One region of the Bacillus sp. CGMCC 1.60114 genome, then DNA from elsewhere that is predicted to be linked to it. Evidence: riboswitches for the same ligand, from Rfam matches in the RefSeq annotation. Region 1 holds a riboswitch; each other region holds the start of a gene.
The links. Region 1 has a riboswitch for S-adenosylmethionine ahead of ACFQZ1_RS03575 (bifunctional homocysteine S-methyltransferase/methylenetetrahydrofolate reductase). Riboswitches for the same ligand answer to the same signal wherever they lie in the genome.

Region 1 (10,151 bases):
ACAATAGCAGCTCCGTATTGGTTAATAAGTGGAATCACCTTTTCAAACCGTTCTTCTCCATTTTCTAAGTTAATGGAGTTAATCACTCCTTTTCCTTGCAAATAAGTAAGAGCTCTCGCCATCACTTGCTCATCTGTCGAATCGATCATAATTGGCACCTTTAATACTTTCGTCACAGATTGCAGGAAATTCTCCATATCTTCTATTTCATCACGGTCTGGATCTGCCATGCAAATATCGATAATATGGGCATTTTTCTTTACTTGCGCCCTTGCTACTTCTGCTGCTTCTTCAAAATTCCCTTCTGCAACAAGACGTTTAAATTTCCGTGAACCAATTACATTCGTCCGCTCCCCAACGAATAGTGGACGCATTGCATCTTCATATTGCAACGCTTCGAGCCCACTAATTCCATGTCCTTTTCTTTCTTGCTTCACACGCGGCTGAAATGATAACAATGCCTCTTTCATCGCACGAATATGTGCTGGCGTCGTTCCGCAACAACCACCAACAATGTTGACCCAACCTTCTTCTGCAAACTGCTTCACTTTATATGCAAGAGAATGCGGCGATTCATGATAATGACCATCTTCATCTGGGAGCCCAGCATTTGGATAACAAGAAATATAACACTCCGATAACTCTGCGAGTGAACGAATATGTTCTCTCATAAATTCTGGTCCTGTTGCGCAGTTTAGCCCTACTGATAATGGATTCATATGCTCTACCGATAAGTAAAATGCCTCAATTGTTTGTCCAGCTAACGTCGTTCCCATCGGTTCAATTGTTCCAGAAATCATAAGAGGAACTCTTTTATTTACTTCAACAAATGCCTTTTCGATTCCTAAACAGGCTGCTTTTACATTACGCATGTCCTGACTTGTTTCCACAAGTAACAAATCTACATCACCACGCAGTAACCCGCGCGCCTGTCTTGTATATGCCTCAATAAGCTCTTCAAACGTCACCCCACCCGTAACACTAATCGCTTTTGTCGTTGGGCCCATTGCGCCTGCCACATATACTTCTTTGCCGCTCTCTATTACAGCTTGTTTCGCTAATTGAGCTGCCTTTTCATTTAACTCCTCATCTAAGTGAGAGAGAGTATAATCACTTAGTACAATGTTCGTTGCACCAAATGTATTTGTTTCAATAATATCTGCTCCTGCTTCGATATACTCTTTATGAATATGTAAAATAACATCTGGGCGTGTTTTTACTAAATATTCATTACAGCCTTCATATTCTTCTCCGCCAAAATCTGCAGCCGAAAGGTCTTCTTGTTGAATCATCGTCCCCATCGCACCATCTAAAATTAAAATTTCTTGCTGCAATCTTTCCTCGATTGGTCTCATACATTCATTCCTTCTTTCTGCTCTTTCTTCGCTTGAATATACTTAACAAGTGCTTCTGTCACTTCGTACTTTAAAAATGGTGTAATTAAATAAATACCATTAAATAATTCCATCGCAACATCAATTAACTCTTGAGATATACGAATTCCTTCTGCCACTGCTTCTTCTGATGTTCTATGCCCGTCCATACGCCTTCTCACTTCTTCTGGAAGAATTATACCCGGCACTTCAAAATGTAGAAAATCTGCATTTCGTTTACTTACAAGTGGCATAATACCAATAAAAATTGGCTGTTCGATATGCTTCGTTGCTTCATATACTTTTCGAATGACTGCCGCATCATAAATAGGCTGCGTTAAAAAATACTCAGCACCAGCTGTAATTTTTTTCTCCATTCGTTTTACAGCTGCTTCTATATGTCTTACATTCGGATTAAAAGCTCCGCCGACTGAAAAATGGGTAGCTACTCCAATTGTTTTCCCTAAAATAGAGCGCCCATTGTTCATTTCTTTAATCATTTTAATGAGCTCTACAGAGGAAAGATCATATACAGATGTTGCACCCGGAAAATCACCAACGCGGGCTGGATCTCCTGTTAATGCCAATACTTCCTCCATACCGAGCGCTGCTAATCCAAGTAAATGGGACTGCAGCCCGATCACATTATGATCACGGCACGTTAAATGAGTCAATACAGGAATATCATGTTTTGTTAATAACGCACCCATTGCCATATTTGATACACGAGGTGATGCTAAGGAGTTATCTGCTAACGTAATCGCATCTGCTCCCGCACGCTTCAACGCTTTTGCTCCTTCAAAAAACCTTTGTGTATCCAATGTTTTTGGCGGATCAAGTTCAACAATCACTGTTGTTTTTTTCCTCGCTTTTTCTGCTAATGTAATTCGATCCACTGTATTTACACGCTTCGTTTCTATTACTTCTGCACACTTTACAACTTCTTTAACTGTTACAGGACTCTTATTTTCAAGTGCTCGCTTCATCGCTTCGATATGGGCAGGGGTTGTACCGCAGCAACCACCAAGTAACCTAACTCCTTGCTTAATAAATTCCGGCGCCATCTCTTCAAAATAAGCAGGGCTTCCTTCATATACATAACGACCTTCTACATATTTTGGAAGACCGGCATTTGGATACGCAGATAAATAGCCATATTCAGGAATTGCAATCGTTTTAAAAGATTCAATCATATGAAGCGGTCCTAACTGACAATTTAATCCAACCACATTTGCACCGTACTCTATAAGACGCTTCAATACATCATCTACGTTATTTCCATTTTGAGTTGTACCAGCTGAGTGAAGAGCAAGCTGTGCAATAAGAGGAATATTTGTTTGCTTTCGTAATACTTTCACTGCATGAAGCAATTCAAATTCATCATAAAAGGTTTCTAATAATAGCCCATCAACATTTTCTTCTAGCAGGGCATTTGCTTGCTCTAAAAGCATAAATTCTCGTTCCATATCATTCGTTGTAACTGCTCCAATGTGTTTCATCCCACCAATTGTTCCAACAATTGCATTCTTTTCTGTCGCTGCTGCTTTTGCATGCCTTACAGCGGCACGATTAATTTTCCTTACGCGATCCTCTAATCCATACATGCGAAGTTTTCCTTCATTTGCTCCGTATGTATTTGTTTGAATGACATCTGCCCCAGCTGCAACATATTGTTTATGAATTGAAATAATCCGCTCCGGCTCAGATAAATTCAATTCTTCAAAGCAGCTTTGTAAACCATGAGAGTGCAACAATGTTCCCATTGCCCCGTCTCCAATGACAATTCCTCTTTGCAATAAATCTAGTAATTTCACATATCTCCCTCTCTTCCTTTCAATATAAAAACCCCCTCTTCTCAATGAAGAGGGGGACAGCATTTCATCCTCCTCTTATCATTCAGAACAATTTGTTCTGCAGGTCTTAGCACCGTCTCAAACATGTTGTTTGAAGGTTGCCGGGTTTCACAGGGCCTTTCCCTCCACCACTCTTGATAAGAGTTTCATTCTATTGTGAATGCCAAAGTAAACATCATCCGTTCACTCATTAACAATCTTTGTTAATTTTTTCATTAATTTAGCATGTTGAAATAATAAAGTCAACGAAAATAAAGAAAAATAAAATTATTCAAAATATAGTTGCGTTTCTTTCTGAATTTGTTGTAAAGTAAAAAACATAATAAAAAACTTTATATTTTACTTTCTTATCGAGAGAGGTCGAGGGACTGGCCCATTGACGCCTCAGCAACCATTAACAAATTTTTTATTTGTTAATAAGGTGCTAATTCCAGCAAATTCAGAACTGATTTGACAGATAAGAAGAAGACTATATTCGTCACATATGAGCCTTCTTCTTAGAAGGCTTTTTTATTTTGTATTAGGGAGGAATTCTATTATGTCTACAATTGAAACGAAGCTTGCCCAAATTGGAAATCGCAGTGAAACAACAACAGGAACAGTAAATCCCCCCGTTTACTTCTCCACTGCGTATCGTCACGAAGGAATTGGAAAGTCAACAGGGTTTGATTATTCCCGAACTGGAAACCCAACACGTCTTCTATTAGAGCGTGCAATCGCTGACTTAGAACAAGGCGAACAAGGCTATGCCTGTAGCTCAGGAATGGCGGCTGTTCTTCTTGTCCTTTCACTATTCCGGTCTGGTGACGAACTTATTGTATCTGAAGATTTATATGGCGGAACATATCGTTTATTTACAGAGCACGAACAAAAATGGGATGTTCGATGTAGATACGTAGATACACAGCATATACAAGAAATTGAAAAAGCAATTTCACCAAGGACAAAAGCAATTTTCATAGAAACACCAACAAATCCACTTATGCAAGTAACGGACATCGCAGCAGTTGCTACCATTGCAAAACGTCACAATTTACTTCTTATTGTTGATAACACATTCTACACACCATATTTACAACAGCCATTAACAAAAGGTGCTGATATTGTCCTGCATAGTGCTACAAAATATTTAGGTGGTCATAACGATGTATTAAGCGGACTTGTCGTTGCTAAAGGGGCAAAGTTATGCGAGGAACTCGCTCACTATCATAATGCATCTGGAGCTGTGTTAAGCCCATTTGATTCTTGGCTTTTAATACGCGGTATGAAAACATTAGCACTGCGTATGAAGCAGCATGAAGAAAACGCAAAAGCAATTGTTGCTTACTTACAGGGAGAAGAAACAATAACCGATGTTTTTTATCCAGGAAAAGGTGGGATGATCTCTTTTAAACTGCGAGAGGAAACGTGGATTGATCCATTCTTACAATCTCTTTCTCTTATTACGTTCGCAGAAAGTTTGGGCGGCGTAGAAAGCTTCATTACATACCCAGCAACACAAACGCATGCCGATATACCAGAAAAGATTCGCACTGCCCGCGGTGTTTGTAATCGTCTGCTCCGCTTCTCTGTAGGAATTGAGAATCAAGATGATTTAATTCAAGACTTACAGCAAGCACTCAAACAAGTAAAAGAAGGAGTGAGAATATGAGTTATTCCCTAGATACGCTTTTACTTCATAATCGTTTTAAACATGACAAACAAACAGGTGCTGTAAATGTTCCTGTTTATAATACATCTACATTTCATCAGTTTGATGTAGATGCATTTGGAAAATATGATTATAGTCGTTCGGGAAATCCAACGCGCGAAGCTCTTGAGGAAATGATTGCTTTACTAGAAGGTGGGAGCAAAGGGTTTGCCTTCTCATCTGGCATGGCTGCTATTTCAACAACTTTTCTTCTTTTATCACAAGGAGATCATGTCCTTATTTCTGAAGACGTATATGGAGGTACGTATCGAATTGTAACTGAAGTTCTCTCTCGTTACGGCGTTTCCTACACATTCGTTGACATGACAAATTTAGAAGAAGTAGAACGAAATATTCAGCCGAATACAAAAGTTTTTTATGTTGAGACACCATCAAATCCATTATTAAAAGTTACAGATATTAGAGCCGTTTGTGAGCTTGCAAAATCTGTTGGAGCGCTCACTTTTGTTGATAATACATTTTTAACACCGTTATTTCAAAAACCATTAGCTCTTGGGGCTGATATCGTTCTCCATAGTGCAACAAAATTTATTGCCGGTCATAGCGATGTTACCGCAGGGTTGGCAGTAGCAAAAGATGAAGAACTTGCAAAAAAAATTGGTTTTTTACAAAATTCTTTTGGTGCCATATTAGGACCGCAAGATTGTTCCCTCGTCCTTCGCGGCTTAAAAACATTAAGCGTTCGCTTAGAGCACTCTTCACGAAGCACTGAAAAAATCGCCTTTTATTTACAAAGACATCCAAAAATTAAAGATATCTATTATCCTGGATTACCGTCTCACGCCGGATATGAAACGCAGAACACTCAGGCAAAGTCAGCAGGAGCTGTCCTTTCCTTTACATTAGAATCTGAACATGCATTACGACAATTTCTAGCACATATTCAGCTTCCTGTATTTGCAGTTAGTTTAGGAGCAGTTGAATCGATTCTTTCGTATCCAGCCAAAATGTCACACGCTGCCATGCCACAAGAAGAACGTGAAAAACGAGGGATTTCAAATGCACTACTGCGTTTATCGGTTGGATTAGAAAACGTAGACGATTTAATTGCGGACTTTGAGCATGCACTTACGTATGTAGAAGAGGTCGTTATCTCTTAAAAAAGGTTAAATCTGGTCATGCATAGAAGCGATTTATAGGTAGAAAATAATTATAGACTCAAAACAAACACTTTCCGTTAGGAGAAATAAGAGAGCTAGATGAAGAAAATTCATCTAGCTTTAAATCTATTAAACGGATAATTTCATTAAAATTTGAGTTTCTTTAAACCCTAATCTTTTATATAATTCTTTCGCCGTATTCGATGCAAATACATTTAAACCTATTTCTTCATAACCCTTTAATTTTAATTCCTCAATTCCGTGCTGGATAAGCATCTTAGATAGTCCTTTTCCACGATATTCAGGTAAGACAAATATATCATAAATAAATCCATGGATTGCATCTGTAGAGTAATCTCTATTTTGACCAAGAAGAATCCATCCTTGTATTTGATCCTCTTCTTTGGCTACTAGATAATATCCCCCTTTTTCCAGTATAGCGGTAAACATTGCATATACCTTTTCTTCCGGAGGGTTAACTGTATTACCAGTACTTTCATATACCCCAGCTGCAGAATGCTTTAAAATAACGCTCACATCTTGATTATTAGCTTTTAGAATTGGAAGTGACATCATATTTTCTCTCCCATCACCAGTAAAATAAGTTTCCATAGAGATTTCCTTTTGATGTACCCATGTATTTTGCACCTCTACACATCGATTTTCATCGTATCGTAAGCAAATGTTATATTCATACCTTCTGTTCGCAATTCAGCTTCGATTTCTTTCAGTTCATCATATCCAAGGTTATCTACTTCTTCAATGTGCGTAATAATTGTATGTTTTGCTTGTAATTGCTTCGCTACTTCTAGTGTATCTTCAAGCGTCGCCTCGCGTATGCGTTCAATAAAAGTGCGATCTCTTATTTGCTCTTTCGTCCTCCAATCAAACTCGACGATTCCCATCGGCAAAATAGCTACATCTAAATTACCAATTAGATGAGCAGGTGGTTCCCATCTATATAATTCATCCATTGCAATCAATACTCGCTTTTCTTTTTCTTCTAATAAAAATGCATACACGTATTGTTCATGTAAACGAAACGGAGTAACTTTCACATTATTTTTTATGAAAGATTGTCCATCACGTAACACAATTAAATCAATCCATCCTTGCTGCTGCATAAATTGCAGATGATCCCATGATCCTAAAAATTGTTTCATATCTTCTGCTACTTGCTCTGGTACATACACAGTAGTAGCGCAAGATTTATTCGTTTCAAACGCCATCGTTTCCCAAATTCTCCTGCCCATCGTATGATCAGGATGCCAATGTGAGTAAATCCCAGCCTCTACTTTTGAAATGTTAGATCGCTCTAATTGCAATCGTATTTCCTCTGGTGTATCAATTAATAAATGAAGATCGTGAATAAAAACACTTGGACCCATTCTGCTATATGGTAAACCCTTTTCTCTAGCCTCTTTACTTACTTTTCTACAGCTACCTGGTCTTGGAGTTGGCGTAGCACCACCAGTTCCTAAAAATTCCATTCTCATGACTATCCCCTCTTTCATCCGTACTAATTTCTAGATTGATATATACGATTCCTTTTCTAATTATTCTAAAAATTTTATTTTATATTGTTGAAAGAAAAATAAAATATGGTAAAATTATGATATAAATGGAATTTTTTTTATTTAAGAACGAAAATATCTCTTATTTCAATTTACAAACTTTGATTTATCTCGTTGGAAAAACGTCCAAAATTATCTAATTTATTTACACCATGTTCTCTTTTCTTACAATTTCTTTACTTTAGAGCATTTTTTTTGCAACAACTGTTTTCTTTGCTTTAAAATTTTGTAATGTATATTATGGTATAACAGCACGCATGGAGGTGGAAAAGAATATGTTAGAAACCTTTCAAAAGGAATTAGAATTGTATGAAAACAATGCAGAATTATTGAAGGTACTTGCTCATCCAGTTCGTTTATGTATTGTAAAAGGATTGATTGAACGAGGACCAAGTAACGTTTCTACAATGTATACAGGTTTAAACATGCCCCAATCTACAATTTCTCAACATTTAGCAAAATTAAAAAGCGCTAAAATTGTTTCAAGTGAAAGAAAAGGGCTAGAAATTTACTACAAAGTAGAAAATGAAACGATTATTCAATTAGTTCGCGTATTACTAGGTTAAGGGTATTCAAATAAAAATAGGACGTATTGTATATTTTTGATCTCATATCTTTAATATAAATATATATCATGAGGGAAAATATAAAAATACTACATAATCCTAAACAAAACGTCGTATTAACCTACAAAACAAGCGCAGAGTTTTACTCTGCGCTTGTTTTATGAAAAAATATGTAGATAACGCTCTAGGTTTAAACACGGAATCCCTTTTTGCTGAATGACAACTTCAAAAGCATCTCCCATGCCACCTTGTAAAATCATTGAACGAATCGCTCGGTTTTTCTTTTGTTTATCAGAAAACGGATTACGATCTTGGTGATTTACAAGCTGTTCTAAAATACCTGCAGCTAGTAAAAATTCCCTTTGTTTCGTATGCCATACTGTTTGCAATCCATTCTCTTTTCCAACCGTCTTCAATACATCCCAATGAATATGAGTTGTTATATCCATCTCTCCTGGAAATTGAAGAGGATCCCGAATCATTTGATGCCTATAATAGCTTCGCATGCTTCCCTCACGATGAGCTGGATGCGCCCATTCTTCATTCGTATAACCATAATCTATCGTTATAAGCAATCCTTCCTGCAGCCAACTTGCCAGCTGTTTAACATAATCATTCATTTGTAACGGTACTTCAAATCGTTGTCCTTCATACAGTGAAATTTGATGTCTTTGCAAATACTTTATAATATTGTTACTATCCAACGGTCGCAATACTTCAACAAGTCTACCTTCACTGTTATACTTTACACGTACTTCATATAACATTCTTTCTCGTTTCTCTATCACTTCTACAGGAAACGCATCAAACAACTCATTTGAAAAAACAATTCCTGTAAAGGAAGCTCCTAGCTCCTCATAGGATGCATATTGCGAAACATTTGAAAAAGAAATAAGTTGTTGTTTCTGTAACTCTCTATGAAACGGACTCACCTCTATAATTGAGTATTGCATATTTTCAAACGTATCAGGAGATATCGTTTGCCACTCTTGTAACATGTCATACGCAAATCTTCCCGTTCCCCCACCAATTTCACATATATGCGGTGAAACAACTCCTGATTTCACAAGCTGAATAAAAAAACGAGCAAATGTTTTTGCATAAACAGAAGACACATTACTACTTGTAAAAAAATCTCCTTGCCTTCCGATTTTTTCACGTTCTTTCATATAATAGCCATTGTTTACGTCATATAATGCAAGGCTCATATATGTACTATAAGAAATAGACTGGTCTATTTCTTTTTTCATTGCTTGTTTTAGAACGTGTTCCATTCTCGTACCCCTTATTGTAAAAATGGATTATTTTCTTTTTCAAAACCAATTGTTGTTTCTGGGCCATGTCCACATAACACTTTTGTATCATCCGGCAGTACAAATAACTTCTCTTCAATACTCATGATTAATTCTTGGAAACTGCCTCCTGGTAAATCCGTACGACCAATGCTCATTTGAAATAAAACATCTCCGGAGAATACAGCATTTGCTTCTTTGCAATAGTACGAAATACTTCCTGGTGAATGACCTGGTGTTTCATACATATCAAATGAAAACGAACCAATTGTTAATACTCCTTCTTCCTCGATGATGTGGTCCGCAGGTTTTGCCGTAATACTACGATTCATCATAAAAATTTGCGAGCCATTACAAGTAGCATCTTCTAGCCAATCCGCTTCCTCTTGATGAACATAAACCGGAATTTGAAAAGCAGTACGTACTTCATCTACCGCACCAATGTGATCGAAATGTGCGTGTGTTAACAAAATAGCCAATGGCTTTAACTGTTGTTGTTTTACATAATTTACAAGCTTTTCCCCTTCACTACCTGGATCAAAAATAATACATTCTTTTTGATCATTACTTAAAATATACGCATTTGTTTGAAGTGGGCCTAACGGCATTTGAATCCAATTCACTCTTAATCTCCTCCAGTCATTACATTCATTTTCATCATACAACATTTTCTTCTCATAAG
Region 2 (10,151 bases), on a different contig from region 1:
CTACTTACATTTTGCACTCATTAATTTATTTTCTAATTGTTCTTTTACACTTGGCCAATCTTCTGAAATAATACTATACACAATAGCATCTCTCACATATCCATTTGGAAGTAGTCGTTCATTTCGAAGTATCCCTTCTTTTACTGCACCTAATCTTTCAATAGCGCGCTGTGCCTTTTCATTCCGAGCATCTGTTTTAATTTGCACACGTATCATGCCTAGCTCTTCAAATGCATATCGAAGCATCATATATTTACACTCTGTGTTTACACTTGTTCTTTGCACGCTTGGACTATACCAAGTATGTCCGAGTTCTGTTGTTTTGTGTTTCTTTGATATGTTGTATAACCGTGTCGTTCCCACAATCTCATTAGTCGTTTGATCAATCACAATAAACGGAAGGTCAACTCCCCTTTTATACTTTTCTACTGACTCTTCAACTAATCTTTCCATATCTTCCAAACAATCCATTTTTGTTATTAAATATGTCCAAATGTCTGGATGTTTTTCAATAATAGAATACAATGAACTTGAATCATTTATAGATAATAATTGCAATCTTGCCTGATCATATACAATCTCCACAGGACATTCCTCATTTCTTTCTGTCTCAACTATATAATAATACTAATTTTGTTAATTTTCAAAATAATAATCCTCAGACATTTTTCGTCTGAGGATACCTTTTCTTTATTCTCCTTGCTTTTTCCCATTCTCAAACTCTTGTTTAATGTTTTCTAACAATGTTTCCTCCGTAATTAAATGATAAGCAGTTAGTGCTAACGCCTTTGCTCCAATGATTAATGCTTCATCTCCTCTTGCAGAGCGTGCTGCTTCTCGAAATGCATCTGTATGTGCAACTAAATCGTCACGTCCAATTTTAATGTAAGGATGAATTGTCGGAATGACTTGGCTAACATTTCCTGCATCGGTAGAACCAATGCCTACCCGTTCATCACGATGAACCCCTTCTCCTAAGCTTTCTAGTTCTTCGGCAACTATCGCATTAAAAGATTGATTAATTACTAAATTATCAATCTCATTTTGAAATTGTTCAATCTTTACTGTTGTACCAGTGGCAAGAGCTGCCCCCTGTGCAATATTACGTATCTTTTCTGTAATTTCGGTGCAGCGTTTTCTCGTTTTTGCTCGAATAAAGAAACGAGCTGATGCATAATCCGGGATAATATTGGGCGCTTTTCCTCCATCTGTAATAATCCCATGAATACGCACGTCTGTAGGTAATTGTTGACGAAGTGCATTAATACTATTAAACAATTGAATAACAGCATCTAATGCATTAATTCCTGCTTCTGGAGATGCAGCAGCATGAGCTGGCTTGCCGTAAAAATGAAAATCTAGTGGATCCAATGCAAGGGATGGACTAGTTGTTGCTGTTTTACCGCTTGGATGAATCATAAGAGCTGCATCAATTTCTTTAAATAAACCTGCTTTTACATAGCTTCCTTTTGCACTTCCATTTGGTCCTCCTTCTTCTGCTGGTGTACCAAACACAACAACTTCTCCGCCAATCTCTTCAATAACTTCTGACAATGCAATTGCAGCTGCTGTACTAATTACCCCAATTAAATTATGTCCGCAAGCATGACCTAGGCCTGGAAGTGCATCATATTCTGCTAAAAAAGCGATTGAAGGTCCTTTTTTTCCAGAACTTTTTCTTGCAATAAAACCAGTTTCATGTCCAGCGATATGATGCTGAAGCTGAAAACCAGCACTTCCTAGCAATAAACTAAGCGTTTTTGATGCAAAGAACTCCTGATTCCCTATCTCTGGATTATCATGAATAGCATGACTCGTTTTCACATAAATCTCTTTTTTCTCCTCAATACTTTGTACAATTTTATTCCGATGTGTAGTAATTTGTAAAACTCCCATTTTTCATTCCCCTTTCAATATGTTAAATAAAAAAACCTCTTTCTAAAAGATAGAAAGAGGCCTTAAAGTATACACAATAAATCTATGCCATCTTTCTTATCTTTCAAGCCTTGCACTTGCTGGAATTGGCACAGTATTCATAATGAATCCGCTGCCGAGGCTTCAAAGGGCCAGTCCCTCCACCTCTCATGATAAGAAATTATTAGTATTCATATTGGATTATATTGAATTTTCTTAATTCTAATTTTATTACAAATAAAACAGTTAATGCAAGAAATTTTTTAATACTTGATATTTTTTTGAAATACGATAAATAATCAAGGATATATATCAGCGACATTTTATTCAAAAAAATTAAAATTATTTTATTTTTATATATAATTATTAAAGGAAGGTGTAAAAATGAGAATTGGACTGACTATAAATACAATGTATCAACCTGAAAAAACAAATCATTCAACCGTTGTGGAAAATGATAAAAATAATCTCTCTACTAATAAAGTTAAAGACAACAAACAAGATGATTTTATTAAATTTGATATTCGATTATCTGATAAAGAAACAAAAAAACCTAACCATAAGTTTACTGAAGTAGATTTATGGAAGATGTTAAAAGACAAAGGTGTGCCATCATGGATTATTTTAGAGATTCTAAAAAAATTCCATTTAGAAAAAGACAAGGAACCTAATAATGCTACAATCAACTCTTCTAATACATCTGAATCTGTAAATGAAACTAGATTAAATGAAGTAATATAACTTAAACGCTATCTTAAATATATGGGTTTAAGTTACATCATTTAGAATGACAAAAGGAATCCTTATGGGTTCCTTTTCTCTATGCATCAATCTCATCTTGTGTGATTCCTATATAAAGTTTCGTCACTTCCTGGGAAGCATAATTAAAGATTGTCATTTGATACACCACATCTTTTGTCCTCTTATCTTCGTTTGTTTCACAGTCGCAAGTCCATCGATTCGTCAACTTCCTCAGCTGTATGTACACAATATAGCAATAACAATCCATATATGGTGAAGTATGTTAGCCATGCCATACGATCACTCCTTATCATTTACTATCTCTTCAGTTAATTCATATGTACTATTAGTTTAACTATCATGTTTAAATGAAGATATTCATTTTCCTTACATATGCCTTACAATGTTGTAATGCCCAATCATATCCAAATGTCCATTTTGCTATATTCACGTTTACTATATAATTTTTACAAAACAAAAAAGAAGAGCGCCAGTTTCCGCAAGCACTCTTCTTTGGGATTTGGATTACGATATTCCTTTTAACGAAAGTTAAGAGGTACAAGCAGTATATGCTTGTCCTTTTCGAAATGTGAAAGATAGCTGCATCTACCTATTCCACCACCAATGAACTCACATCTCGTATAAGCTCAACAAGAAGCATAAGCTTGGAGTGCTTTTAACTCCTTCCCCCTCATCAGCATCCTGCGTAAACAAGTGCATGATGAGCTATTTCTGTACGGAAACCGCGGGTACATCATTGATAAGGGATAGATGCTTCTCCCAGGACTTGCTTGCCCTAAGAAAAGCTTAATATCGATTCTGTTTTGAAAAATCCCCGAAAATGTCCCCAAAAATATCCCCCATTTTGTCCCTGTTTCTGTGGAGGTATTTAGATAAACCAATTATCATTGTATTATAAAGATAAAAAAATAATTAATAGAAGGGTAACAAAACATGTCACTAAATTTCGAACCGTTTCATCCAATTATAAACAACATGGCTATGAAACTTGCAATTATATTATTTGTCCCACTATTTATAAGATTACTTGTTAAAATCATCCTTATGAAAGTGATAAATGAAGCAATTGCTGGTAGAATAGCGGCAATTGTTATGTTGTTTTGTATGTATCAGACATTTAAATTAGTAGTAGGATAGAATGACATTTGTTCCATACGATATGCTTCTCCTCCTGTATAACATTTCTCCATCTGCACATACTACAAACAGGCTACCCTATGTACTTGCATCTTGTAGGCCTACTTTCCCTCTCCAAGGGTGAGCAGTTAGCTTTTGCTAGCTGCTCTTATTCTGTTTTCACCACATCCGTACCATTTAAAAATTCTATTAATGATGCTCTACAACTTTCTCATATTTCAACATTGCTAGTTGCAATCATGCCATCATAATCATTCATACCGTTCATTCTGCGTTGAATTGCTACCACGATGCTTTTCACACGTTCTCTAAACTTAATTTCAAATGTGACCTTACACATTTTTTTAGGATTAATAGGTGCTTTGCATCTATCACAGCATTTAGCCATCCCCTTCCCAATTGGACGCATTTACCAATATTATTTCTATAAAATTCATGTTATGGTAATTTAGTCTAGTAAATCGTTACTTGACAAAATACCTTTAGAAGCCCCGTTGATAAGCGGGGTTTCCTTGACATTAAGGGGATATTCTCATGTTATGCCTGGTATGCAAGAAGATGCAGTAAAAACATTCGCAAAAAGCATATTTGGATAAGCAAGATTGCCAAATGTTTGCAAATATAAATAAAAAGGCTAAAAAACCTTATAAATACAAAGTTTTTAGCCTTCATTATGTTTTATTACATATAAAAGTCAAGAAAATTCTATATTTTTATATCTAAAAACCCTTTTAGTACTCCAATTGTTTGTGGAGCTTGTAGTCTCACTGTAATATATGGAAATTCCGGACTACCATCAAATATCATATGAGACGTTAAAGGGGCACCTACCCACATTATTTCATCATCAATGATAACAAATGGCATTACTTTGTTTTGGTGACGTGCTTGTACGTTTTTTATTGGAATTGCACCTTCTGTATATATGATAACAGATGCTTCTGCACGTACTAACGCTTGCCAAATCCTCTTATCCATACGGCTTGAATTCGGTATTGATACAATAATTTTCTTTTTTGCTGAAATAATATCTTTTAATAATATTTTCGTTTCTTCAGCGTTTGTTTGTACAAACCAGCGCAATCTCTTTGTGATTTTCCGCTCTAGAAACGTTCTTGATGTTGTACGATCATATACATTTCCTTGCTTTTGTATGTGCTGTGTTAAATGAGATAAAGCTTGTTTTCGCGAAAGGTTTTGCTTCATATATTGACAATCTGATAACTGAATAAACTTCCCTTTTGCTCTTGTTACTGCAACATTAACAAGTCGATGGTTTTTTTGATCAAAAAACAGCACACCTGGGCGTTCTTGCGGATAACTATCAACTGTATCGAATAAAATCATATCACGTTCAGATCCTTGAAATTTATGAACGGTCGCTGCTAGCACAGGTGTATTTTTGAACTTTGTTTTTTGAAGAAATTCCCGGATACATGTTGATAAAAAACGGGCCTGAGCACGATATGGTGTAACGATACCAATTGACGGTATCCCATCCATCAAACCAATTAACATAAGTTGCATCGCTAATAGACCTGAAAAAATATTATAACGTGAGCTAGAGGCAACATCTTTTAATGAATAAGCTCCGATATTACTTGTATCTAGTAAAACTGCTGCCTCCCTCATGAAAGGCTGTAAGTTTGCAATATCGTTACGAGATGTGACTGATGAATGGTCGAACACTTCATTTTTATAAATAAATTCATTTGTAAAACTTGAAATATGCGGATGCATACGACGCTGCTCTTGTAGCATATATAAATTCGGGTGCTTTTTTTGCTCATTTACCGCTTCTACTATACCCGCATGATAAAACATATCTTCTTTTAACCATTTATTCACAAGTTCATGATTTGATAAAGCAATTGGTGGCAATTGTAGAAAGTCTCCGCAAACGACAATCCGTTTTCCTAAAGAAGCTGCTAATGCAATTTGCGGAACATACGCCATACTTACTTCATCCACGACTACAAGGTCAAACGTTCTTTCGTAAACAAGCGAATCGATTGCACATTTCGATAATGTCGCCCCAATGACTTTTGCATTTTCAATATACTCTTTTTCAACTTCTTTCACTTTTGCTTTTTGCTTTCGAAGTTCCCCTTCTATTTCCTGCATTCTTTTCTTTTCAGAAGAAGTTGCTTTGTAAGAAAGGATTTTTTGTCTTAATTCTTGTCTTAATTCTTCTAGATACAGCCGTTCTTCTTCCCATTCTGTATTTGTTGATTCAACTAATCGCGTGGTAAGTAACGTTTCATGATCGCGAATTTGTTCATTTTGACTAAAACCATAGCGAATAACATCTCCTGGTACCCATTTTTCTTTTTTCTCAATTTGCTTTGTTACTTCGCTCATTAATACATCAACTGCTGCATTACTATGAGCTAATACAAGAACAGATTTTCCACTTTGATAATGAGCTGCAATAATTCGTGATAAATTGTATGATTTTCCTGTTCCTGGCGGTCCCCAAATGTACGTTGTTGCATTATAAAAAGCGCGATATGCAAGTTCATTTTTCACTTTTTTCATTTTTACAATATGCTTTGGCTCACTATCACCCTGTAGTAACCGTTTTACGCGTTGACGTCTTTGTTTATCTTTTCTTACCTCTTTTAAACGCTCTTGCAACTGTTCTAATAGTTGCCACGGTTCACTATATAACGCCGCTTCTTGTATATGTTGCTGCATATAACAATTGAGTTTTACTTCTATGTCTAGTCCTTGAACAGATAATACTTCTCCAGTTGCTTCCTCACCGTCAAATTCAATTCGAATTGGAGTTCCATCCGGTAAACTTACTTCAGAAATAAGCTGGAATACATATACACTACTTTCATAGTCTGTATATAAAAAACGTCCATTTATAATTGATAGTTTATTTCCACCAATTGTTTTCCAATGTTTAATTTCATATGCTAACGCTTGATGCCACTCTTTCATCGTCTCTGTTAATGAAGGAGTTTGCGTAGATGTAATCGTAATCATGTTTATGTCTCCTTCCTCTACCTTAAAAAACATACTTTCTCACTATACCACAAATCATAGCTTATCCCTATTGCTGTTTCATTAGCAGCTTTATCTCGTAACTTTAAATAAGATATAATAAAAAGAACTACTAGAAATCCTCAAAATCTATCTTAATAAAAAAGGTGATATTATGAGAATTAGTGAAACAAATAATTATGAAATAATTGCAAAACTAAATGAACCTGTACAAAACTTACATGCATCATTATATCCTGAACATTTTCACCCTTATCGCTACGATGCTGTAAAAGACTTTTTTCAAAATATGATTGATAGTCCTAGTTTTATTTTTTTACTGTTAGAAGAGTCTAATCAATCTGTTGGATATGCATGGTTAGAGCTTAAGAGTTATCCAGGCAATGCTTTCAAAAAAACATATACATCTATATACATACATCAAATTAGTGTCCTAGAAACCTATAGAAATAAAGGCTATGGCACACAATTACTAGATTACATTTACAAAATTGCAAAAAACAAAAACATAAACATGATAGAACTTGATTATTGGCTGGCTAATACTACTGCTAAACAATTTTACGCAAAAAATGGATTTGAATTATATCGTGAATTCGTTTATAAAAAAATATGATATTAGGATTTCTTATATCCTCTGTATCTAGAACTAACAATACATAATATTTTTATCCAAATACCCTTATCAAAATTCATTATTTTCATTACACGTGGATATATACAAAAATAAAAAAGGAGCACAATTTGCTCCTTTTTTTATTGTTAACTAAGTGTATATGCTAATTGGTACACTAGTTATTATTTATATCTTCAAATCGAAATCATTACATAGCTTGCAGAATCTTTTACGCTTTTGGAAGCTGAATTGTAAACGTGGTACCTTCTCCTTTTATACTATGCACAGTAATAGTGCCTTCATGAAGATCAACAATTTTTTTCACAATCGAAAGGCCTAACCCACTTCCTTCAATTGTTCTATTTCGCGCTTCATCAGCTTTGTAGAACCGCTCAAAAATCTTTTCTATCTCCTCTTCACTCATACCTAGCCCTGTGTCAGAGATAGTAAAATGCAATTCCGTTTCTTTCTCTTCCCCGTAAAACGAAATGGTCCCGCCACTTTCTGTGAATTTAATGCTATTCGTCAATAAATTTGTCCACACTTGATGGAGCAAATTTTCATCTCCATACACTTGTATACTTGGAACATCCAATTCAATCGCGACATCTTTTTCACGCCATTGCCACTCTAACATAAAAATAACATCTCTTATTTGCTTTCCCGCATCAAACATTTTCTTATCTAAAACTTGTTCTTCTTTATCTAGGGATGCAAGCGTTAATAATTGTTTACACAAACTAGACATACGTCTACTTTCAGATTCAATAATTTTCAAATAACGCTTACGTTCTAATTCACTCATATCATTTGTTTGTAACGTCTTCGAAAACCCTTGAATTGACGCAAGAGGTGATTGAAATTCATGCGAAACGTTTGAAACAAACTCTTGCCGCATTCGATCTAAATCCTTTAAACTTTTTGCCATTTTACGAAAGCTGACAGCCAGTGTTCCAATTTCATCTTTTCGATATTCCGGCAGGGCTATTTCATACTCTCCATTTGCAATTTTCTTCGTTGCACCCGTAAAAAGTTGAATAGGACGTACAATAAACCGAGCTGCAATTGCAATACAAATAATACTTAATCCAACAGTTAAGCATATTAATACAGCAAAGAAAATGCGCATTTCTCCAAATTGCTGTTGAATATCAGGACGAATAAAAAGCGCATAATTTTTCCCATCATGTTGAATCGGAATCCCAATACTATTTAAAAGCTCATTATCAAAAAAACCTGTTATAAATAACCGTGCAGGGTATGTTGAAATACCATTGTATGTGTGTCCTTTTAATACATTATCTATTGTTTCTTCACTCACATTAATTTTTCGAAATGCATTCCCATATCGCTTTCCTTGTTTTTGATCATTTACAACATAAATTTCAAAACCAAGCTTAGAAATAGATTGTAAATACTCCTCTCGACTTTTTTCATCGGACTTTTCATATAAATGTTTAACTTCTTGAGCATATTTTAAAATCTTTTCACTGTTATATGGTTTCAAATAAATATGATAATACACATTCGATAATAAAAAACCAATCATACTACTAGCTAACATAATAACGATAGAAATCATAACAAATCGTGAATATAATGATCGCATTTTATTTCAACTCCAATTTATATCCAAGACCACGCACCGTCTTAATTTGAAAATCATCTGTTCGTTTAGAAAAGCGATCCCGCAAGCGCTTAATATGTACATCTACTGTGCGTTCATCTCCCGCAAAATCAACTCCCCATACAAGTTCAATCAATTCTTCTCGAGAAAAAATTCGTCCTGGATAACTGGCAAGCTGCGATAATAATTCAAATTCTTTTAGTGGTAATAAAATAGTTTGTTCTTGACAACGTACTTCATAGCTTTTCCGATCGATTGTCGTTCCATGTAATTGAATAATATCTGCATTTAACATTTGATAACGCCGTAACAATGCTTTCATTCGAAATAATACTTCCGCAGGTTCAAACGGTTTGACAATATAATCATCCGTTCCAACAGAAAAGCCCTTTTCCTTATCTATTAACTGATCTTTTGCCGTTAACATAATAACTGGTATATCATAATATTTTCTAATTTCTTCACAAAGTGTGTAACCATCCATATGCGGCATCATAATATCAACAATCGCCAAATGAATTGTTTCTTTCTCTAATATAGACTGTGCTACTTTTCCATCTTCAGCCTCCCACACTGTATAGCCTTCTTTTTGAAGGTGATAACGGAGAAGTTCTCTTATATGTAAATCATCATCAGCTAACAAAATATGTATCATATATCTCAAACCCTTTCCTTCAGCTCAGTACGACTATACATTATAAGATAGGTGTAAAATTTGCAAGAAAAAAAGAGAAAGCAATCTGCCTCCTCTTCTATTCTAACGAATGAATAAATAAACCACTGCGAAGCTTCGGTTCAAACCACGTTGATTTTGGCGGCATAACTTCTCCCGCATCCGCAATATCCAGTAAATCTTCCATTGTTGTTGGATACATAGAAAAAGCAACAGTCCACCCTTCCTCATCAACCATTCTTTCTAGCTCTTTCAGTCCGCGTATTCCTCCTACAAAATCAATTCTGTCATTTGTACGAGGATCATCAATATTTAAAATCGCATGTAACAACTGTTCTTGTAAAATGGATACATCTAATCTTTTTACAACATCATATACATCAAACATATTTGCTTTTGCAGTCAACTTA
Region 3 (10,151 bases), on a different contig from region 1:
TGTTTATGATGGAAATCCAAGTGAAGTAATTCTAGAAATGTGGAAAGTAGAAGAGTTTCGCCCATATATTCCGCAAATTCCACGTTTATTTTTAGAATGGAAGGCTGAACACATTCCATTTACAGTGCGTGATGCACAGAAACAACTACATCCTATTTTAAATGAGTTTTCGTATGACAGACCATCGCAGCATATAGAAAAAAGGGATGTACTACTACAGGCAAAACATGTTTCATTTCAATATGAAAAACATGGAGCGTTCATTTTGCGGGATTTGATGCTGACGGTTAAACAGGGACAATGGACAGCGCTTGTTGGGAAAAATGGTACTGGGAAATCAACGTTATTAACGCTTTTAGCAGGTCTGCAAAAATGTCGCAGAGGAAAAGTAATCTGGGAAGGTAAGTTGATCCATAAAACAGAAGTAAAAGAGCGCTTTAAAAAAATCGGTTATGTATCGCAGCACCCTTACTACCATTTTACACATGATACTGTTTGGGACGAGCTTTTTAGCCGTGCGCAAGAATTATATAAAAGAGAAGCGAATGAAAAAGTAGAAGAAATGCTTCGGAAGTTTTCAATCATGCATATTCGTAATCGCCATCCGCATGATTGTAGCGGCGGAGAACAGCAATTAATTGCTCTTTGTACAGTGCTATTATCAAAGCCGAATCTACTATTATTAGATGAACCGACAAAGGGACTAGATCCAGGAAAGAAAGAAGAGCTTGGAGAGTTGTTTCAGCAATTACAAAGAGAAGGAACAACGATTGTGATGGCAACGCATGATATTGAATTTGCAGCAAAATATGTGGATAACTGTATCATGTTATTTGATGGGAAAATTATTATGGAAGACACACCGGCACACTTTTTTAGTGAGAACTTTTTTTATACAACATCTGTTAATCGTTTTATTCGTAAACAACTGCCGTATGCTTTAACATGGGAGGATGTGTTTGAGGCGTGTCCAAAAGATATGCTGGTATAGTTGTAGTCGTTTTTTTAGTGTTGATTATTACACTTTTATTTACGTCTTTTGTGACGGATCAATATTATATATGGTGCGGTCTCTTCTTTTTAATTGTGATTATGCTGCCGTTTTATATGCGTTTTGAGAAAAAAGCTTTTGTTTCGCGTGAAATTGTACTTGTAGCTGTCCTAGCGGCAATCGCTGCGATTAGTCGCGTTCCATTTTCTATCATTCCAAGTGTACAACCAACTTCGTTTGTTATTATTGTATCAGCAATTGTATTTGGTAGTGAGACGGGTTTTCTTATCGGTGCAACAGCTGCATTAGTTTCCAATATATTCTTGGGACAAGGACCTTGGACCCCGTGGCAAATGTTTTGCTGGGGTATGATGGGTTTTTCAGCAGGACTACTGCGACATACGTGGATGATGAAAACATTATGGGGAAGAGCTCTCTTTGGATTTATAGCAGGATTTGCTTTTAATTGGACTATGAATTTATGGTTTCTTATTGGCTTTTTGAAAGAACTAACATGGGATACTTTTATAAAGGCATATATTACAAGTTTTTATTTTGATCTTGCACATGCACTTTCCAATGTATTTTTTCTTTGGGTGTTTAGCACATCTTGGATTAAAATATTGGCACGCTTTAAGAAGAAGTACGGTATATTGGAATGAGGAAATGTAACCTATTTTTTCTCAAGTAAGTAGGGAATAAGTTCTTCTTCTAAGACATAAATATATACAGTAGGATCGCGACTTACATATTCGTTTGCCTTTTGAGACACTTCTTACATGATGTACGAGGTGTCTTTTTTATTTATAGGCTCTGTTAAATTTTAATGCTGATAATTCAATAAAATTAAAGGAAACTCAATCCTTATGGGTTTCCTCTTCTTGTTAAACATATGTCCACATTTGTTTAACAAGAAAATTGTAAATTTTAAAAAAACAAATGATTATATTTTTAAAGCGTGATAGTATTCGAAATGTAATAAATATTAATAGAGAAAGGAAAAAGAGACTATGAATATTAAAGTCGAAACTCTTCCAAAATATCGCATTGCATATGTGCGACAAGTTGGTCCATATGGCTCTTCCAACATTCAAGCAATGGAAAAGTTAAAAAAATGGGCTAAGGAGAAAAATCTTATTAAATCGGCAATAATACTCGGAATCCCACAAGATAACCCTGAAACAACACTTCCAGAAAACTGTAGATATGATGCTTGTATTGTCATTTCAAAGGATTATCAAATAGATGATTCAATTTGCGAAAGTGAACTTACTGGTGGAAAATATGTTGTTTGTAAAATCAAACATACAGCGGAAGATATTCAAAAAGCATGGATTGAAATTTTTCCAGCTTTACAAAACAGTGGATATCAAATTGACAACAAACCGATTTTAGAAAGATATACTGTTGATATGATTAACAATGATAATTGCGAAATATGTGTACCTGTAAAACCATTATAATTTAATTAGTACATTTTTACTCGTTCGAGCTTATAATGGCTATACCAAGAATTTGGACAGGTATCATATATTAACAATATTCTTTAACAGACTTTATTTGTAAGCAAAATGCATTTCTAATTAACTATTTAGGCATTAGAATTTAATTCATACCATCAGTGGTAGAGGAAGAAAAATCACCACTGATGGAAGTTTTACTTTATGTCATTCCTGAGATAAAATTTCCGCTGTACTATCGCATTGTTGCAGCGCATGTTGAACAGCTTGTAAAGATTGTTCAACACGTTGACGATTATCTGATTTCTCTACTGTTTGCAAGGCGTTTTGTAAACAGTTTTTTGCTTCATGTAAAGCTTGGCAAGAATCTTGAACATGACCGCGTGCATTTTTTTTCATGATTGCACCTCCTTTGGTCTATACATTTGTAGTATGAGCAAGGAGAAGTAAAATATAATAGTTTTCTAAAAAAATAAATCCTTACAATTCTTATGAGAATTGACTTTTTTAGTTATATTGATTATAGTAAGAGATAAAGTGAATATTTTCTTATCCAGAGAGGTGGAGGGACTGGCCCGATGAAACCCAGCAACCGCAATGCAGGTGCTAATTCCAGCAGAACAGTTTTGTTCTGAAAGATAAGAAGGAAGAGATATGTTCCGCTTCTTCTTATCGAAGAGGTTTTTTTATTGCAAAAAAACCGATAATGAAAGATGGACAACGAGAAGAAAGGAGTGGACATAGCTGTGACAATCGAGAAATATATTACATTGCGAAGTGCAATTTACGAATATATGGAAGAACAAGAAGCGCCGATTACGTTATTGGATATTCAAGAGTATATTGCTTCTGAACATAAAGGGAAATTTGCGAAAAAGATGCTTCAGCAATTTTATTTATTACGGTTACTTGATGAGTTAAAACTGGATGGGAAAATTACTTTAGCAGAGCCGCATCAATATATAGATGATAAGGGGATTTACTACATAGTAAAAGAGAAAAGAGGGAGCTGATCTCTCTTTTTTTATGTTATAATTTATTTGAAAATTCTCTTATTTTTGAGGTATGTAGATAAAAAGACTGTACTATGCAGTCTTTTTACAAGGAAATGGTGCTGAGTGTGTAGTGTTCAAAAATTAAATGTGCCCCGAAAGATGGGCGTTCTCGGCTAACAAATAAAAAAGACACCATTGCCGAATAGGTGTCATTGTTTTTGTCAAAGGGGCTTGCCCTCTGACATGTATTAGAATAGCATGTGAATCCATTAAAAGTCAAAAGGAAATTAAAGGAAAGGTGTTGCTTACAATGAACATATTGATTGTATACGCGCATCCAAACCCGTCTAGTTTCAACGCTGCTATTTTGAAATATGTGGAACAAGAATTGCAAAAAACAAATCACTCTGTAACTGTTCTTGATTTGTATAAGGAACAATTTAATCCTGTTCTAACCTTTAATGAGACAAAAAAGAGAAGAGATTTAGTGCATGAGGAAGAAACGGAGAAATATAGGAAACTTGTAACAGAGGCAGATCACTTCATTCTTATTTATCCAGTTTGGTGGTGGAGTATGCCGGCGATATTAAAGGGATTTATTGACCGAGTATTTGTTTCAGGCTTTGCTTACAAATATGAAGGGATAATGCCTAAAGGATTACTTACAGGAAAACAAGCATGGGTAATTTATACGCTAGATTCTCCTTTATGGTACGCTGCTCTTTTATACCGATCAGCGGAATGGATTGTGATGAAGAAAGGAATATTGTACTTTTGTGGGATACGCAATATAAGGCGTTCTGTATTTCAATCTGTAAAAAACAGTAAACAAGAAAAAAGAGAGAAATGGCTGCAAAAGATATATGAGAAGGCAACAAGATTATGAAGAATAGGGAACGAATTTATAAAATTATGAGTATATGTAAAAGAGAAGATGATTTGTTTTATTCTTATCTTTCTTGTTTATTTAGGTTAAAGGAGTATAGCCAACAATTTTCTAAAGTCAAACAAGAAGTGCGGGTAGATTATCTTATAAGGGGCATTTGTGAGAGAGAAGTAGACATTTTAGTAGAACAAAATAAACAGGTTGCAGATTTGTATATACCTAAGATGCTCAGATGGGAATTTTTACGAATAAATGTCCGCTATATAGAAGATGTGTGTTCGATGGTATTTCAGTTAAAACCTTTATGTTTTTCAGAAGAACAATGGAAAAATGTAATTAAGATTATAGAGAAAGAACTGCCATAAGACAGTTCTTTTCGTAATAAAAATAAGCCTAATTCTAAAATTTTTTCTGTAAGTACTTCGCAATTTGTAAATACATATCTCCATATAGGGATTGTATCTCTCGATTATGATTAGCATTTGATGAAAAGTGAACGATAACCATATTTGTAGTTGGATCGATATATAAGCGTTGTCCATAACTGCCAAGTACTTCGAATGCACCATTTACGTTGTGTGGGATCCACCATTGATTATGGTAAGAATATTCTTCACCATCTCGAACTGGAAGTTCATATTTTTTTACATGCTTAATTTCTTCGATGATAGAAGAAGAAATAATTTGTTTTCCATCATATACTCCATTGTCCAAAATCATTTTTCCGAACCTTGCCATGTCTCGAGCGGTCGCATTTAATCCTGCACTGGCTTGTTCCACTTCTGTATCATCAACAACATAATAAGCATTCTCTTCTGCTCCAATTTGTGACCAAAAACGTTCACTTACAAGTTCTGCGAGGGATTTTCCTGTCACTGTACGGATCACCCATCCTAGCGTTTCGGCGGAACCGTTATCATATGAAAATTTCTCTCCCGGAGCAGCGGTTTCTTTTGCTTCTAGTAACATGTCATAAATTTTTAACGGGCCATCATAGTTTTTGCCGCGAGGAAGAAGATTACTCGCTAAATATAATTGTGCATCTTGATTGGCTAAGCCAGCTTGTTTAAAGCCATGAGTTGGGTATTCTACTGAAACTTGCATATCTAGTAGTTGTTGAATTGTTGCTTTTCCAAATGGTGTTCCTTGTAATTCCTTTACGTAAGTTTCTGCAGTTATATTGGGTTGTAGCTTTCCTTCTTCAATAAGTGTGCTAATGAGAAACCCTGTAAATACTTTTGCTAACGAAGCCATACCATGTGGTTCATTTGGTTTATATCCATGAAAATATCGTTCATATACAATTTTATCATCATGCAGGACAATGAAAGCATCTGTTTTGTATTTTTCTAATAATTGAAGAACGGTCGTATTATCATTATTTTCACCTGTGATATGTAAATTATCTAAATTTTCCAGGTTATACGGAAGGGAAGATACATAATTTGGATTTTTAGCGACAACTTTTGTTAAAGCAAATTCTCGCATATGTGAATAAGACCAACGAAGATATGGGTCTTGTAACCAGTTTTTTTTCGTTACGGTTTGTTTTGAGGAAACCCCTTTATTTTGTTTGAATAACGTATAACTCATACCAGTTAATATAAATAAAAATATAAAAACGATTAAAATAAGAGGGTATTTTTTAAATTTCATAACAAGCCTCCTTATGCTTTCATTATAATGTAAAAGTTTCTTGATGAGCAAAAAAAAGAGAGTAAACATAGAAGTTTACTCTCTCTTATATCATTAAGCAGATAATTTTGTTTGTGTTGTTTGCTTTTTGAACTTTTGTTTTCGTCCGTGAAGGAAATAATAAATAAGTAATGTAAATGCAACGATAATAGAAGAAATAAAATACATATTATGATAGCTTGAATGTGCTGCGATAATACCTAGTACGAAAGATCCAATACCTATACCTGTATCAAAAAATGAGAAATAAGTAGCTGTTGCAGATCCGCGTCGATGGTGCGGTGCGACACTAACCGCAATCGTTTGGAAGCTTGGAATCAAGGTTCCGTATCCAAATCCGATAAGTACACCAGCAGCAAGTAACCAAAATGGCGTTTGCGCCTGACTTAAAGTGAACATTCCAATCATGAATATCATAATAGAGGGATAAATGAGAACATTTTCTCCGAATCGATCAAATATTTTACCTGAAAATGGACGAGAAATAACGACTACAATTGCATATACGACAAAGAAATAACTTGCGATATCGGCCATGCCAAGTTCCTTTGCATAAATCGGAATAAATGAAAGGATACCGCTATAGGCAAAGGAAAGTACGCAGCCTGTGACAGCAATTGGAATTGTTGAAGGCTCGATTAAATCTTTCCACTGCATACGTTTCGTTTCTTTTTTCACAGTTGTTTTTTCTTCAGGAATGTTTACTAATAGTCCGCATAGAAAAGCAAGTATAGAAAATATAGAACAAACGATAAATAAAACTGTAAATGAGAATTTAGAAATGATAGTTAATCCTAAAAAAGGACCAATAACCATTGGTAAACTCATAAATACCCCATAATAGCCGAGCGCTTCACCGCGTCGATGGTCTGGTGCTACATCTGTTACAATTGTACCAGTAGTCGTCGTTGCCATTCCAAATCCGATGCCATGGAAGAAGCGAAGAGTAAGCAGTAAAAATAAGCTTTGCGCACCGAAATACATCACCGTTGCAGCTAAAAAGAGTGAGAGAGAGATAAATAAAATTTTCTTTCTTCCTAAATCATCAAGCCATTTACCTGTAAATGGTCGGCAGAGTACAGAAGAAATTAGAAACACTGTTGCAACTAGACCTATTTCTCCAGGTTTTCCTTTTAGTCCGTCGATGACATATATAGGTAAGGTTGTCATGAGCATATAAAATGTTAAAAAGAGAAATAGACTACTCAAACATGTTCCGATGAAGTCTTTCGTCCAAAGTCTTTGACTTTCCATAGTCATCCCTCCAATTTCTAATCAAGATTACGAATTACTTTTTGTAGTACGTCAAAAGCACGAAGAAGTTCTTCATCGTTAATATCTTGCAGTGCTTTTTCCTCAAATGAGTCTACCTCTTCTTGCCACGTTGGAATCATTGCTATTGCTGTTTCTGATAAAGAAATGAGTTTCTCACGTCGATCCGTACCTTCTTTTCTAAGAATCCAACCTATCGATTCCATACGTGTTAAAGTACGAGTCATTGTTGGAGATTCAACGTTTAAATAGTGACACAATTCCGTTTGTGTGCAAGATCCGGTTTGATGTAACTTGAAAATCACTGCCCACTGTGCACTGTATAAACCAGTTGGAGAAACACGTTCATTAAACTTTTTCGAAAATTTCCGAGAAGTTTGACTAACGACGTGAAAAAAATGTTGTTTTTCGTCCATATATTTCTTCCTTCCCAATTAGTTACCTGGCTAACTATATCTTTTTTTTTCTGAATTGTCTAGTAGTCTACGTGTCCTGCGTATATTAAAAGGAAGTTAATTTTAGGTTGAGAACATATATTCTGTATGGTATCATTTAGATAGAATTTTCAGTCTTTTTAAATTGTGTATTATTGACAATTTTGAGGGGGAAAGAGAATGATTAAACCTGCAATTATGAAGTCAGTAGTATTATCAAATGGAGAAACAATTGCCTATCAAGAAGCGGGAAGTGGAACAGAAATATTAGTGCTTATTCACGGGAATATGACGTCTTCGCAGCATTGGGATTTAGTTATAGAACAGTTACAAGATTCTTATCATATTTATGCCCTAGATTTACGTGGTTTTGGTTTCTCAACTTATCATCAGCCTGTAGACTCATTAAACGATTTTGCGCAAGATGTAAAGTTGTTCGTGAATGAATTACAATTGAAGAATTTTTCATTAGTAGGGTGGTCAATGGGTGGGGGAGTTGCTATGCAGTTTGCAGCTTCTTATCCAATGGATGTGAAAAAGCTCATACTAGTTGAATCTGTAGGGATGAAAGGATATCCGATTTTTAAGAAAGATATAAACGGACAGCCTATAGTTTCAAGTTTATTGAAAACAAAGGAGGAAATTTCTCAAGATCCTGTTCAAATTGCACCTGTTGTGGAAGCTTTAAAACAAATGAATAAGCAATATTATCGCACTATATGGAATTTGCTTATCTACACCAAGCATCAACCTGATCCAGAGCGGTATGAAAAATATCTTGATGATATGTTAACACAGCGTAATTTTGTTGATGTAAATTACGCGCTTGTAACATTCAATATATCAGATGAACATAACGGAGTTGTAGCTGGAAACGGGAATGTGAATCGTATTCAAACGCCAACATTAGTTCTCCAAGGTGATCGTGATTATGTTGTTCCCAAAGCAGTTGGTGAAGAGCTGGCAAAGCATCTGCCAAATGCAAAATTAGTCGTACTAGAGGATTGTGGACATTCTCCATTTATCGATTGTTTAGAAGTGTTTATAAATAAAACGATTGCATTTTTGAAAAAGTAGTAAATGATTCCCATCTACTTCCTTTTGTAAACAAATAACATATACTGTAGCGTTATTGTTTCTAAAAGGGGAAGAGTTATGGAGATGTGTGTACGTATCCTTTGTTAAACGGAACTGATACAGATATTCAGAAATTATATTTCCAAATATCTCCTCCAGTATATGGAACGAAATATTATGTGATTTATTCCTATTCACATCCAGTGCAAGGTGTAGTTGTGCAGCCATATGTAAAAGTTCAAATAGGGGAAGGATGAAAGCTAGAAGTTTAGACTTCTAGCTTTATTTTGTGAAAATTGAGAGTATACGATTTATGGATAAAACAGCTATAATAAAGGATGTGAGTTCAAAGAGGGAGCGTAATAAAATGGGAAGAAGGTATACATTTTGGGTTATGATTGGAATTGTTGCAATATCTGGACTTTCACAAGGGATGTTGTTGCCAGCAATTGCAATGATTTTTGAAAAGCAAGGGATTAGTTCAAGCTTTAATGGCATTCATGCTTCGGCATTATATATTGGTATTCTTGTTATTTCACCTTGGCTTGAGAAACCGATGCAAAAATTTGGGATGAAGCCTCTTATTGTCATTGGAGGCTTTCTTGTTGTTGGAGCACTATTTTTATTTACACAAACATTTTCTTTTTGGGTGTGGTTTGTTCTTCGTTTTTTAGTTGGAGTAGGAGATCACATGCTTCATGTTGGGACGCAAACATGGATTACAACGACTGCAAGCCCGCATAAAGTAGGAAAACAAGTTTCCATTTATGGAGCATTTTTCGGTATCGGTTTTGCAATCGGTCCGTATCTAGCAAGTACAGTACAATATGGTATTGCAACCCCATTTATTGTATCAACAGTTCTTTGTTTAATAGGCTGGTTATTACTGATTCCGACGCAAAATACATTTCCGGATCAAGGAGAAGTGAATCAAGAAAGTGAATCTTCTTTACAGCGCTATAAACAAGTGTTAATGATTGGCTGGATTGCACTGCTTGCACCATTAGCTTATGGAGCATTGGAAGCGATGCTTAATAGTAACTTGCCTGTATATGTAATGCGGAAAGGTTGGTCAGTTGAACAAATTTCACTTTTATTGCCAGCGTTTTCTATTGGTGGAATTATTACACAAATTCCACTTGGTATGCTTAGCGATCGGTATGGAAGGGAGCGTATTTTAACATGGTCGTTTAGCATTAGTACATTGATTTTTCTGTTAGCAGCCGTATTTGATGAATATTATGTATTTGTATTTGTGTTTATGTTAATTGGGGGTATGGTCATTGGATCATGCTTTTCACTTGGGCTCGGTTATATGACAGATTTATTACCAAAGCACTT

Region 2: linked by a shared signal. The riboswitch ahead of ACFQZ1_RS15215 (M20 family metallopeptidase) and the one ahead of ACFQZ1_RS03575 (bifunctional homocysteine S-methyltransferase/methylenetetrahydrofolate reductase) in region 1 are both predicted to bind S-adenosylmethionine.
Region 3: linked by a shared signal. The riboswitch ahead of ACFQZ1_RS15320 (hypothetical protein) and the one ahead of ACFQZ1_RS03575 (bifunctional homocysteine S-methyltransferase/methylenetetrahydrofolate reductase) in region 1 are both predicted to bind S-adenosylmethionine.

Annotation. Positions count from the first base shown of each region.
Region 1 is NZ_JBHTHG010000007.1:81,279-91,429, forward strand. Features, by position in the region: gene metH (methionine synthase) at 1-1,355, opposite strand, end outside; gene ACFQZ1_RS03575 (bifunctional homocysteine S-methyltransferase/methylenetetrahydrofolate reductase) at 1,352-3,187, opposite strand; SAM riboswitch class I at 3,260-3,370, opposite strand; SAM riboswitch class I at 3,571-3,690, shown strand; gene ACFQZ1_RS03580 (methionine biosynthesis PLP-dependent protein) at 3,765-4,877, shown strand; gene metC (cystathionine beta-lyase) at 4,874-6,037, shown strand; gene ACFQZ1_RS03590 (GNAT family N-acetyltransferase) at 6,167-6,649, opposite strand; gene ACFQZ1_RS03595 (MBL fold metallo-hydrolase) at 6,688-7,533, opposite strand; gene ACFQZ1_RS03600 (ArsR/SmtB family transcription factor) at 7,887-8,177, shown strand; gene ACFQZ1_RS03605 (class I SAM-dependent methyltransferase) at 8,336-9,451, opposite strand; gene ACFQZ1_RS03610 (MBL fold metallo-hydrolase) at 9,463-10,092, opposite strand.
Region 2 is NZ_JBHTHG010000107.1:28,589-38,739, forward strand. Features, by position in the region: gene ACFQZ1_RS15210 (GNAT family N-acetyltransferase) at 1-585, opposite strand; gene ACFQZ1_RS15215 (M20 family metallopeptidase) at 691-1,896, opposite strand; SAM riboswitch class I at 1,990-2,094, opposite strand; gene ACFQZ1_RS15220 (DUF3914 domain-containing protein) at 2,299-2,655, shown strand; gene ACFQZ1_RS15225 (hypothetical protein) at 3,610-3,813, shown strand; gene ACFQZ1_RS15230 (hypothetical protein) at 4,025-4,201, opposite strand; gene ACFQZ1_RS15235 (AAA domain-containing protein) at 4,519-6,840, opposite strand; gene ACFQZ1_RS15240 (GNAT family N-acetyltransferase) at 6,980-7,441, shown strand; gene ACFQZ1_RS15245 (sensor histidine kinase) at 7,671-9,050, opposite strand; gene ACFQZ1_RS15250 (response regulator transcription factor) at 9,052-9,723, opposite strand; gene ACFQZ1_RS15255 (DUF1015 domain-containing protein) at 9,821-10,151, opposite strand, start outside.
Region 3 is NZ_JBHTHG010000107.1:43,309-53,459, reverse strand. Features, by position in the region: gene ACFQZ1_RS15340 (ABC transporter ATP-binding protein) at 1-991, shown strand, start outside; gene ACFQZ1_RS15335 (ECF transporter S component) at 967-1,653, shown strand; gene ACFQZ1_RS15330 (AraC family transcriptional regulator) at 2,002-2,454, shown strand; gene ACFQZ1_RS15325 (hypothetical protein) at 2,659-2,850, opposite strand; SAM riboswitch class I at 2,998-3,096, shown strand; gene ACFQZ1_RS15320 (hypothetical protein) at 3,165-3,464, shown strand; gene ACFQZ1_RS15315 (NAD(P)H-dependent oxidoreductase) at 3,757-4,332, shown strand; gene ACFQZ1_RS15310 (group-specific protein) at 4,329-4,697, shown strand; gene ACFQZ1_RS15305 (serine hydrolase domain-containing protein) at 4,732-5,988, opposite strand; gene ACFQZ1_RS15300 (MFS transporter) at 6,082-7,281, opposite strand; gene ACFQZ1_RS15295 (MarR family winged helix-turn-helix transcriptional regulator) at 7,299-7,715, opposite strand; gene phaZ (intracellular short-chain-length polyhydroxyalkanoate depolymerase) at 7,914-8,810, shown strand; gene ACFQZ1_RS15285 (hypothetical protein) at 8,897-9,067, shown strand; gene ACFQZ1_RS15280 (MFS transporter) at 9,178-10,151, shown strand, end outside.